3 regions of the Micromonospora sp. NPDC000121 genome follow, and region 2 is predicted to be linked to each of the others. Evidence: riboswitches for the same ligand, from Rfam matches in the RefSeq annotation. Region 2 holds a riboswitch; each other region holds the start of a gene.
The links. A riboswitch is a leader RNA that binds a small molecule or an ion and turns the genes downstream of it on or off. The one in region 2 is predicted to bind S-adenosylmethionine.
Positions count from the first base shown of each region.

Region 1 (3,267 bases), on a different contig from region 2:
CATGTGCGGGAAGAGGTTGAACTGCTGGAAGACCATGCCGACCCGCTGCCGCAGGGCGTCCGGGTCGTCGCCCAGCACGCTGCGCCCGTCGAGCAGCACGTCGCCCCGGTCGGGCTCGATGAGCCGGTTGATGGTGCGCAGCAGGGTGGACTTGCCCGAGCCGGACGGGCCGATCACGCAGGCCGTGGCGCCGCGCGCGACGTCCAGGTCCACGCCGCGCAGCACCCGGTGCGACCCGAAGGCCAGGTGCATGTCGCGGACGCTCAGGCTCACCGAGGTCGTCGTGTCGATGCTCATCGCTGGTTCCCTCCCGCGGCGCCGGGCAGCGCCAGGTCGAGGTCGTCGTCGGCGTCGGCGGGCGCGGCGGCCTGCCGGCCGTGCCGCAGCCGTCGGTCGATCCAGTTCACGGCGTGGGTCAGCGGCACGGTCAGCACCAGGTAGAACAGGCCGGCCAGCAGCAGCGCCGACTGGTTGCCGGTGTTCGCCGCGTAGTCCTGCCCGATCCGGAACAGCTCCCGCTGGCTGGCCAGCAGGCCAAGGAAGTAGACCAGGCTGGAGTCCTTGATCAGCGCGATCAGCTGGTTCACCCAGGCCGGCAGCACGCGGCGGATGCCCTGCGGCACGATCACCAGGCGCATCGCCTCGCCCCAGGACAGGCCCAGCGCCCGGGCCCCCTCCAACTGGGCGGCCTCCACGGACTGGATGCCGGAGCGGAAGATCTCGCCGATGTAGGCCGCCGCGATCAGCGACAGCGCCAGGATGCCCAGGGGGTACGGGTTGGGCCCCCACACCTCCATGCCCAGCGGCGCCAGGCCGACGCCGATGAGCAGGATGGTCGCCGCGGCCGGCAGGCCGCGGAACACGTCGGTGTAGACCCGCGCCGGCCAGCGCAACCATCGCGTACGCGAGATGCCGGCGACGGCCAGCCCCATGCCCAGCACCGAGCCGAGCAGAGCGGCGGAGATCGCCAGGATCAGCGTGTTGGGCAGCCCGACCGTCAACATCTCGGGCAGCGCCTCGCGCATGGAGTCCCAGTCGAAGAAGGTCTCCCACAGGGTGCTCAACGGATCCATGTCGTCTCTCCTACCGCTCCGCTCGCTCGTCGTCCGTTACGCCTCAGGAGGCGGCCGACGCCGACGGCGCGGCCGACGCCGACGGCACCGGAACCGTGCCGCTGCCGGGCTTGAAGTCGGCCGGGATCGGCCGGCCCGGGTAGTACTGGGCCTGCAGGCGGCTCCACGTGCCGTCGGCGATCACCTCGTCGAGGCCCTTGTTCAGCGCCTCGCGCAGCTTGTCGTTGCCCTTCGCGACCGCGTACGCCGTGGGGGCCGGGCTGAGCTCCTTCGCCACCATCTTGACCTTGCCCCCGCTGTCGCCGGCCATCTTCTCGCCGATCTCGGCCGGGGCGATCCACGCGTCGGCCGTGCCCGCCTTGAGCAGGTTGAGGGCGGTGTTGTAGTCGGGCACCCGCACCGGGTTCAGGTTCTTCCCGGTGGCGTAGTCGTCCTGAACGGTGCCCTGGACGACCGCGACCCGCTTGCCGGCGAGCTGGTCGAAGCCGGTGATCGAGGAGCCGGCCGGCACGTCGAGGCCGAAGTGGGCGAAGTCGTAGCCGTTGCCGAAGTCGACGGTCTTCTTCCGCGCCTCGGTGATGGTGATCGAGGAGCTGCCGACGTCGAACTTGCGGGTGTTGACCTGGGAGAGCAGCGCCGAGAAGTCCGTCCCGACGAACTCGACCTTCAGGCCGATCTTGGCGGCGACGGCGGTGAGCAGGTCGTTGTCGAAGCCGGTGAACTTGCCGTCCTTCAGGAAGACGTTCGGCGGGGCGTCGGTGAGCGTGCCGGTGCGCAGCACACCCGGCTGGAGCAGGTTGTACGGGTTGTCGGCCGCCTCGGAGGCGTCGCCGCCGCAGGCGGTCAGGGTGGTGGCGGCGAGAACGGCGGCGACGCCGAGGGCGGCGGCGCGGGTGAGGGCGGGAAGGAATCGCACAGTGTCTCCGAAAGGTGTCTCCGACGGCGGGCACGGGCGTGCGTCGCCGGCGGTGCGCCCGGTGGGGCGTACCGCTGAAGGTGGTCCTGGGAAGGGGGTCGGTGCGCGGCTAGCGCGGGTCGCCGGGGCGACACGAGGCGCTGCAGACCCGCATCATGTCGACGTGGCGGCGCCGGGTCAGGGGCGGCGCCGGGGTCGCGGCGGGGTCCGTCGGTATGACGCAGATGCGGAAGGGCATGGCTCTCCTCGGTCGTTGCTGACCTGGGAACCAGGCCACGCTTGCACCGGAGCGGCTCCGGTGCCTGGTCTTCACCCGGGGCACCCCTGCGCGGACGAGGGTTGCCGGCCAGCGAGCCGGGGCTTGACGCTGGCGCTCATGACCTGCCGACGAGGCTAGCAGCCCCCCATGGTGGGGCGTCCAGCCGCTATGACCACCCTCACGTGTCGCCGCCGCCCGGCGGCGCGGGGGAGACCGGTGCCGACCCGGGCAGGCACCGAGGCCGACGCCGAGGCCGCCCCGGCGGGGCGGCGGCCCGGGGCCGGCCCGGGGGCCGTCACTCCTCGATCGCGCCGCCCACGCGCCGCAGGTGCTGCCGGAAGGTGTAGCCGGGGTCGGTGGCGCGGCGGGCGAGGTAGTCGGCGAACCCGGTCTGCTCGCGCAGCGTCTCGCCGGCGCGGATGCGCTGCGCCTGGATCCGCTCGACGCCCCGGATCCGCTGCGCCGCCGCGAACACCTCCCCGGCCCGACCGGCGGGGACGAACAGCACCCCGTCGTCGTCGGCGACGACGAGGTCGTCGGCGCTCACCAGGTGCGGTCCCACCCGGGCGCTGGTGAGCGTCTGCGGCCCCCGCTCGTCGAGGCGGTCCGGGCCCAGCGGCAGGCTGCCGTAGCTGAACACGGGCAGGCCGATCTCCACCAGCTCGGGCGTGTCCCGGTGCAGGCCCCAGACCACGAGGCCCGCGATGCCGGCCGCGACGCCCTCCAGCACCGCCAGGTCGCCGACGCACGCCTCGTCCGTCCGACCGCCGTTGTCGATCACCAGCACGTCGCCCGGGGCCGCGGCCGCGTACGCCTCCAGGAACACGTCGACGCTGCCGTGGTGGCGCACCGGCAGCACCCGCCCGGCGAGGCGGTGGCCGGGGACGACCGCCCGGATGCCGGCCGGCGCGGCGCGCAGCGGCACGCCCAGCCGTACGCAGGCGTCGGCGATCAGCGGCGTGGACAGGTCGGCGAAGCGCTCCGGCATGGGGTCCTCCCGGCGGTGTCCGAGGCGTGGA
Region 1 covers NZ_JBIAZP010000003.1:632,649-635,915, forward strand. Annotated here, with positions in the region: gene ACFY23_RS13355 (amino acid ABC transporter ATP-binding protein) at 1-291, opposite strand, end outside; gene ACFY23_RS13360 (amino acid ABC transporter permease) at 294-1,073, opposite strand; gene ACFY23_RS13365 (ABC transporter substrate-binding protein) at 1,117-1,989, opposite strand; SAM riboswitch class IV at 2,260-2,371, opposite strand; gene ACFY23_RS13370 (RraA family protein) at 2,544-3,236, opposite strand.
Region 1: linked by a shared signal. The riboswitch ahead of ACFY23_RS13365 (ABC transporter substrate-binding protein) and the one ahead of thrC (threonine synthase) in region 2 are both predicted to bind S-adenosylmethionine.

Region 2 (3,267 bases):
GCGCCGCTGGAGGACGGCAACGAGAATCGCGGCCATGCCCAGACGTTCGACCTGAACCTGAACAGCGACCGCGCTGCCGGGCTCACGATCAACAACATGACTGCCGTCAAGGACTCGTGCCGGGCACCCACCGCGCAGACCGTCGTCACCATCCCCCCGGCGGGTGCCGAGTCCCGGCAGGGCCTGCTGTGGGACCTGACCGGTGGGCCGACGGACAAACCGCGCGGCCCGTACGTCCTGGACGAGGGCGAGCCGCACGAGGGCCAGTTGTACTTCCGCCGCAACGTCGTCGAACTGGGCAACGGTCAGTCGAACATGGCGTTCCGTATCCAACCCGAGGTGTCGACCCACACGTGCGAGTGGCACATCGTCGCCTCGTACACCGACACGACCGGTTCCCACGAGCAACGCATCCCGAGCGGCACGGGCACGTTCACCACCGAGGCCATCCCGTCGCAGCCCGTGCAGTACTTCGAGCGCGTACCGGCCTCGGGGTGGGGCTGCCTCGGCGAGGTGAGTCAGCAGGGTTGCACGGCCACCGAATTCGTACGGCTACCGAGGCCACCAGCCCGCCGAGGGGGCCCGAGCTGAGGCGGCCGGTCGCAAGGTCGTCTGCTCGGTACGACCATAGGCGGGGCGTCAGCGGGAACGGGGCCTGCGCTTGCGGGTGGGGGAGTCGGGGGAGTCGGGAGAGTCCGCCGTGGTGCCGGAGTCGGCGCTGTCCCCGTCGCCCGACGCCCCGGTCACCCGGGCGTCGGTGTGGCTCAGCTCGGCCAGCGTCGTGCCCCTGAGCTGGTAGACGGCGGTGCGCCGGATGCTCAGCTCCGCCATCGGGGCGTTCGCGGGCCGAGTCAGGTAGACGACCGTCGCCCTGCCGTCGCGCACGCTGACGCTCTCCACCGGCGTACGGTCGCCGAGGTCGACCTGGGCCTGGTAGTCCGGCTCGCCCTCGACGTTGCGCCAGGCGGCGAAGGTGAAGAAGCGGCCGGTGCCGCCGCCGTCGAGCACGATCACGCCGACCGCGTCGTCCGCCCCGTCGCCGTCGAGGTCGCCCACGGCGCACGGCTGCTGCAACTCCACCGTCGTGCCGTTCCGGTCGGACCAGCGGCCGTTCACGAGGCGGATCGGGTCGGCGTACCCCCGGTAGCGGACCTTCCCGCTGCCGACCCGGGTGTCGCGCAGCTCGGCGCAGGTGAGCTGGTCGGCCGCGCGGCGGGGGGTCGGGGTCGCCTGCGTGGCCGAGGTGCCGGACGGCCGGTCGGCGGACCGGTTCCGCTTCTTCCGGCTGCCCGAGGAGCAGGCGGTGGTGAACACCAGCGCGCAGGCGAGGGAGAGCGCCACCACCGGGACGAGCTTGCGACGCATCGCGCGGTTCCTTTCCGTCAACGAGCCCGCACGGTAGCGGGTCTCCGCCAGCCCGAACGGCAGTGGGCCGCGTCACCATGTGAGCGCTCCCGCACAGGCGGGCAGCTCACAGCGTGGGATCTGTCGTCGGCCCGGGCGGCGACAGCGCTTAGACTCGGCGGAACAACTGCATACCTCATCCAGAGGGGCTGAGGGATACGGCCCGACGACGCCCCGGCAACCACCCCGCGCGCTCACCGCAGAGCGACCGGCGGGGCAGGTGCCAATTCCGTCCCCGCCGCAGAGCGCGATGCGGGGAAAGATGAGAGGAATCTCGACATGACGTCGACGCTCGCCGCCTCCGGCATCGACACCGCCGCCAGCCCCGCCCGCGCCCTGGTCTGCCGCGCCTGTTCGGCCCGCTACCCGCTCGCCGCCCAGCACGCCTGCTACGAGTGCTTCGGCCCGCTGGAGGTCGACTACGACGCCGCCGCGCTGGCGACGGTTACCCGGGAGCAGATCGAGGCCGGCCCGCAGAACATCTGGCGGTACGCGGCGCTGCTGCCCGCCGGCCAGGACCCGGCGACCCGGGTCACCCTCGACCCCGGCCTCACCCCGCTGGTCGCCGCCCCGCATCTCGCCGCCGAGCTGGGCATCACCGCTCCGCTCTGGGTCAAGGACGACAGCGCCAACCCGACCCACTCGTTCAAGGACCGGGTGGTCTCGGTGGCGCTGACCGCCGCCCGGGCGCTCGGCTTCACCCGCTACGCCTGCGCCTCCACCGGCAACCTGGCCAACTCCGTCGCCGCGCACGCCGCCCGGGCCGGGGCGCCGTCGGTGGTCTTCATCCCCGGCGACCTGGAGCAGGGCAAGGTCGTCACGACCGCGGTCTACGGCGGCGAGCTGGTCGCCGTCGACGGCTCGTACGACGACGTGAACCGGCTCTGCGGCGAGCTGGTGGAGACGGACGAGTTCGAGGACACCGCGTTCGTCAACGTCAACGTCCGCCCCTACTACGCCGAGGGGTCGAAGACGCTCGGCTACGAGGTGGCCGAGCAGCTCGGCTGGCGGATCCCGGCGCAGGTGGTCATCCCGATGGCCTCCGGGGAGCTGCTCACCAAGGTCGACAAGGCGTTCGCCGAGCTGGTCGAGATCGGGCTGGTCGAGGCGCCGGCCGGCGGCTGGAAGGTCTTCGGCGCCCAGTCGGCCGGCTGCAACCCGATCGCCGCCGCCCTGCACGCCGAGACCGACACGATCACGCCGGTCAAGCCGACGGGCATCGCCAAGTCGCTGAACATCGGCGACCCGGCCGCCGGCCTCTACGCCCTGGAGGCGGTCCGCCGCACCGGGGGCTGGATGGAGTACGTCGACGACGACGAGATCCGTGCCGGCATCCAGTTGCTGGCCCGCACCACCGGCGTGTTCGCCGAGACCGCGGGCGGGGTGACCGTGGCGGTGCTGCGCAAGCTGGTCGAGTCCGGCCGGCTCGACCCGACCGCGGAGACCGTCGTCTTCAACACCGGCGAGGGCCTCAAGACCCTCGACGCGATCGCCGCCCAGGCCGGCCCCACCCACCGCATCAGGCCCTCGCTGCGCGCCGCCCGCGACGCCGGCCTCCTCGGCTGACCTGTCCTACCCCCGCCCGCCGCGCTCGGGCGCACCCGGCCGGCCCGCTGCTGTTCGGGCGGGTCGATGGCACAACGTGCACGATCGCGGCGCGGACGGGGGAGGGGCGGCTCGCCCGGACGGGGGATCGGGTCGATCCGCCGGGTAACTGGCTTTTCGCTGTGAGTGCGGAAAACGCGCCGACAAGGACTTGACGGCAGGAACCGGACGGCGCAAGATGCTTCGTGCGGGAGGGCGTTTCGCCGGAGACTTTGAGTTCTTGCGACCCAACGCCGGAGGCGTTGTGCGAGCGTCCCT
Region 2 covers NZ_JBIAZP010000004.1:279,062-282,328, forward strand. Annotated here, with positions in the region: gene ACFY23_RS14790 (hypothetical protein) at 1-591, shown strand, start outside; gene ACFY23_RS14795 (hypothetical protein) at 640-1,365, opposite strand; SAM riboswitch class I at 1,538-1,673, shown strand; gene thrC (threonine synthase) at 1,684-2,970, shown strand.

Region 3 (3,267 bases), on a different contig from region 2:
CGACGGACGCGACCACCCTGGCGAGCTGCCCACCGGAGGCCGTCCGGCGGGTGCTCGCCGGCGGCACCGGCTGGCCAGGGGTGCGCGCGCAACTGCTGGCGCACTACTGGTCCGGCACGGCCAGCCGATACTGCCACGACCTGGTGGCCGCAGCTGTCGTGGCGCGCCCGGAGGTGGTGGCGGTCGAGACGCCCGCCACGGTGGCCGTCGACGCGTACGGCCGGTCGGACATGACCCCGCAGGGGAACGTGGCCGTGACGGTGGTGAGCCGCCTCGACGAGACGGCGTGGCGCGAGATCGTCCTGGCATGGGCGACCGACAGAGAGGCGACGGTGCGTTGAACGGCCCGAAGATCGCGGTGGTGGGCAGCGCCAACCTTGACCGCATGGTGGTGACCGACCGGCTCCCCGGGCCGGGGGAGACCCTGACCGCCAGGGAGTATCGGGAAGGTGTCGGCGGTAAGGGCGCGAACCAGGCGATGACCATCGCCACCCTCGGTACGCCCGTCGGCTTCGTCGGATGCGTCGGCGCCGACGCCGCTGGTGAGCAGGTGCGACAGCGGCTCGCCGGCCGGGGCGTGGACGTGTCGGGGCTGACGGTCGTCCATGACGTCCCCACGGGGACCGCGCTGATCACGGTGGACAGCGCCGGCGAGAACGTGATCGTGGTGCACCCCGGGTCGAACGGCGCACTGGACGCGGCCCGCGTCGACCGGCACCGGGACATGATCGCGACGGCAGCGCTCACCCTGATGCAGTGCGAGGTCGGCACGCCCGCCCTGGAGCGGGCCGCAGCGCTGGCCGAGGGCCTCCTGGTGCTGAATCCCGCGCCCGCAACTCCGCTTTCCGACGCCCTCGTACGCCGGGTGGACGTGCTGGTGCCCAACCGGGCCGAGTTGGCGGTCCTGGCCGGCACGTCCCTGCCAGAGAGCCTGGACGACGTGGCGAGCGCCGTCGGCAAGCTCGGGCTCGCGGCGACCGTCGTGGTGACGCTCGGGTCGCAGGGCGCGGCCGTAGTGGAGCCGGACGGCCGGGTTGATCACGTTCCGGCGCTTCGTACCGAGGCCGTGGACACGACCGGCGCCGGCGACTGCTTCTGCGGAGCCCTCGCGACCGCGCTGGTGGCGCGGCCGGGCCGGGCCGTGGCGGAGGCCGCCCGCTGGGCGGCCGTCGCGGCGGCGCTGTCGACACGCGGCCGGGGCGCGCAAGGCGCGCTGCCGACCATGGACGAGGTGTCCAGGGCAATGCTGGTTGCGTCTCCAGGGGCATGACATCAGCAACTGCGCCGTAACCGCCAGCACTTCGGAGCTGGCGGCTACGGCGCACACAGCCGAAGCGCCGGGACACGTCTCCGGGAGTGGTATAGGAGCTGACCCGCTACGGCGCAAAGGCTGATCAGCCACACGACCTCTCGGGTATGGGTTGGACCGCCGGTAGAGGGAGGACCAACACCGCTTCCGTTGGCGATGCCGGGCACACCACCAACAGCAGCTGCGCCGGGATGGCGGTCATCGCGCCGAGGTTAGGAACTTGGCCTGGGCTTGCCGCAGGCTGCTGAGGTCGGCGGGTACGGGCACGACGCCGTAGCGGTCGCATGCGTCGACGCTCGCTCCGAGCGATGGTGGCCACCGCCGCTGCCACTCGACCAGGGGCACGCTTGGGCCCGCGGCGCGCAGTGGCGCGGCGAGACGGTCGAACTCCGCCTGTTGCCACTCACGCAGCGCGTTCCAGCGCCGGGTTGCGGCCATCAGCGAGCCGGCGACCTCGGTGGCTGTGGCCGCTGGCGGCTGGACCACGTCGCCGTTCATGAGTGAGTGCCGTCCCAGTGGCAGTGCGCTGCGGTGGCCGTACCGTTCGCCGACGACCTGCGAGACGTGTCGGCAGGTTTCGCAGCCCAGCCACGACCACCGGGTCCGGGTGGTCACCGTGTCGCGGACGCACAACACGCACAGGTCGAGGTCACTGGAGATGTCCTGCCCCTGCCACTGCTGCGCCCACTCCGGCGTACGTGGCTGGCAGCCGCATCGCTGCTCGCGCGGGACACCACCGCGGAGATCCCCGCAGGTCAGGCAGACCGCGAAAGAGGTTAGGCCCAGCTCTTCGAATGGCACGGTGAACTCGCTTTCCGATGCCCCGAGGCACCCGCTCTTGCCGGGCCGCAGTTCGCGGTCGGCCTGGTCTTCTCCCGGGGGCACCGTGCGCGGGTAGCGCGGTTGCCGGGTCAGCAAGCCGGGAGGCTTGACGCTGACCACTCGTGACGACAGGCAGCATAGAGATCATCGACGCAGGGAGCAACCCCGGGATCAGGCTGGCGGAGGCGGCGTCGGCGGGGTCGTAGAGCGAGTCGGCGGTCGGCTCGCAGGTCCTCTACGCTTCGACGGCCTGCTGGGCGGTGCCGGTGCGTTAGACGAGGAGCACCAACACCTGCTTGATGTTGTCGAGGGCCTGCAGGAGCGGGCCGGGTTGCCCGCCGTGCAGGACCGCGCTGACGAGGTGGCGGCTCCCAGGCAAAGCCCGGGAGCCGCCGCGGTGAGAAACTACGTCAGCCCGCAGTCGGGCCGCACTGCCAGCGTCAGCAGTAGGCCTGGTACAAGGCGAGGTTCTGCTGGTAATACGTGAAGTAGCGGCGCGCCAGGCTGCCGTAAAGGAGGCGGGCTGCCGGATCCGTGCTGCTGAACTGCAACATGTTGTACTTGAGGTACATGTTGAGGTCGCTGGTGTACTGCGCCTTCAGGTCAGCGCAATAGGTACTGGTCGTGGGCGTGGCCGTATCGGTCGCGTGGGCCGGTCCGGCGAGGCCTGCCGTTGCGGTGGCTGTGATGGCGGTGACGAGTGCGATGCGGGAAAGGAAAATGCGCACGCCGATCCTCCTTGAGTTGAGTCTCGCGAGTCCGCCGGAATCGGTTTGCCAGGCGGACCAACCTTCCGCAACAACGGACGCGAATCGGAATCCTTGTAGTGGTCTCGACCGTGGGCGATTGCGATCGCTTGTTGCTGACATGGATGTTAAGAACGGCGTACCTGCTTGATCGTCGGCCGCAGGGTTGATCAACGGGTGGACGACACCCGGTTCTCACTCCACCCCTGGGTGGACCCACGGTGGCCGCCCGGGCTCGGCGACGAGCAACCACAGGGCTGGTCTACCGGCACGCGAACCGACAGGCTGACCTTTAAGCTTGCGGTTCGTGACGACACCCCTTACCCCGGTCGAGGTGGCCTTCGCGCTGTTGCGGGAGGGCCGTCTGGGCGACGCCGAGAACATCATGAC
Region 3 covers NZ_JBIAZP010000003.1:262,567-265,833, forward strand. Annotated here, with positions in the region: gene ACFY23_RS11770 (nucleoside hydrolase) at 1-341, shown strand, start outside; gene ACFY23_RS11775 (ribokinase) at 308-1,270, shown strand; gene ACFY23_RS11780 (hypothetical protein) at 1,508-2,110, opposite strand; SAM riboswitch class IV at 2,139-2,259, opposite strand; partial or broken gene ACFY23_RS11785 (DUF6244 family protein) at 2,406-2,498, opposite strand; gene ACFY23_RS11790 (hypothetical protein) at 2,572-2,859, opposite strand; gene ACFY23_RS11795 (tetratricopeptide repeat protein) at 3,185-3,267, shown strand, end outside.
Region 3: linked by a shared signal. The riboswitch ahead of ACFY23_RS11780 (hypothetical protein) and the one ahead of thrC (threonine synthase) in region 2 are both predicted to bind S-adenosylmethionine.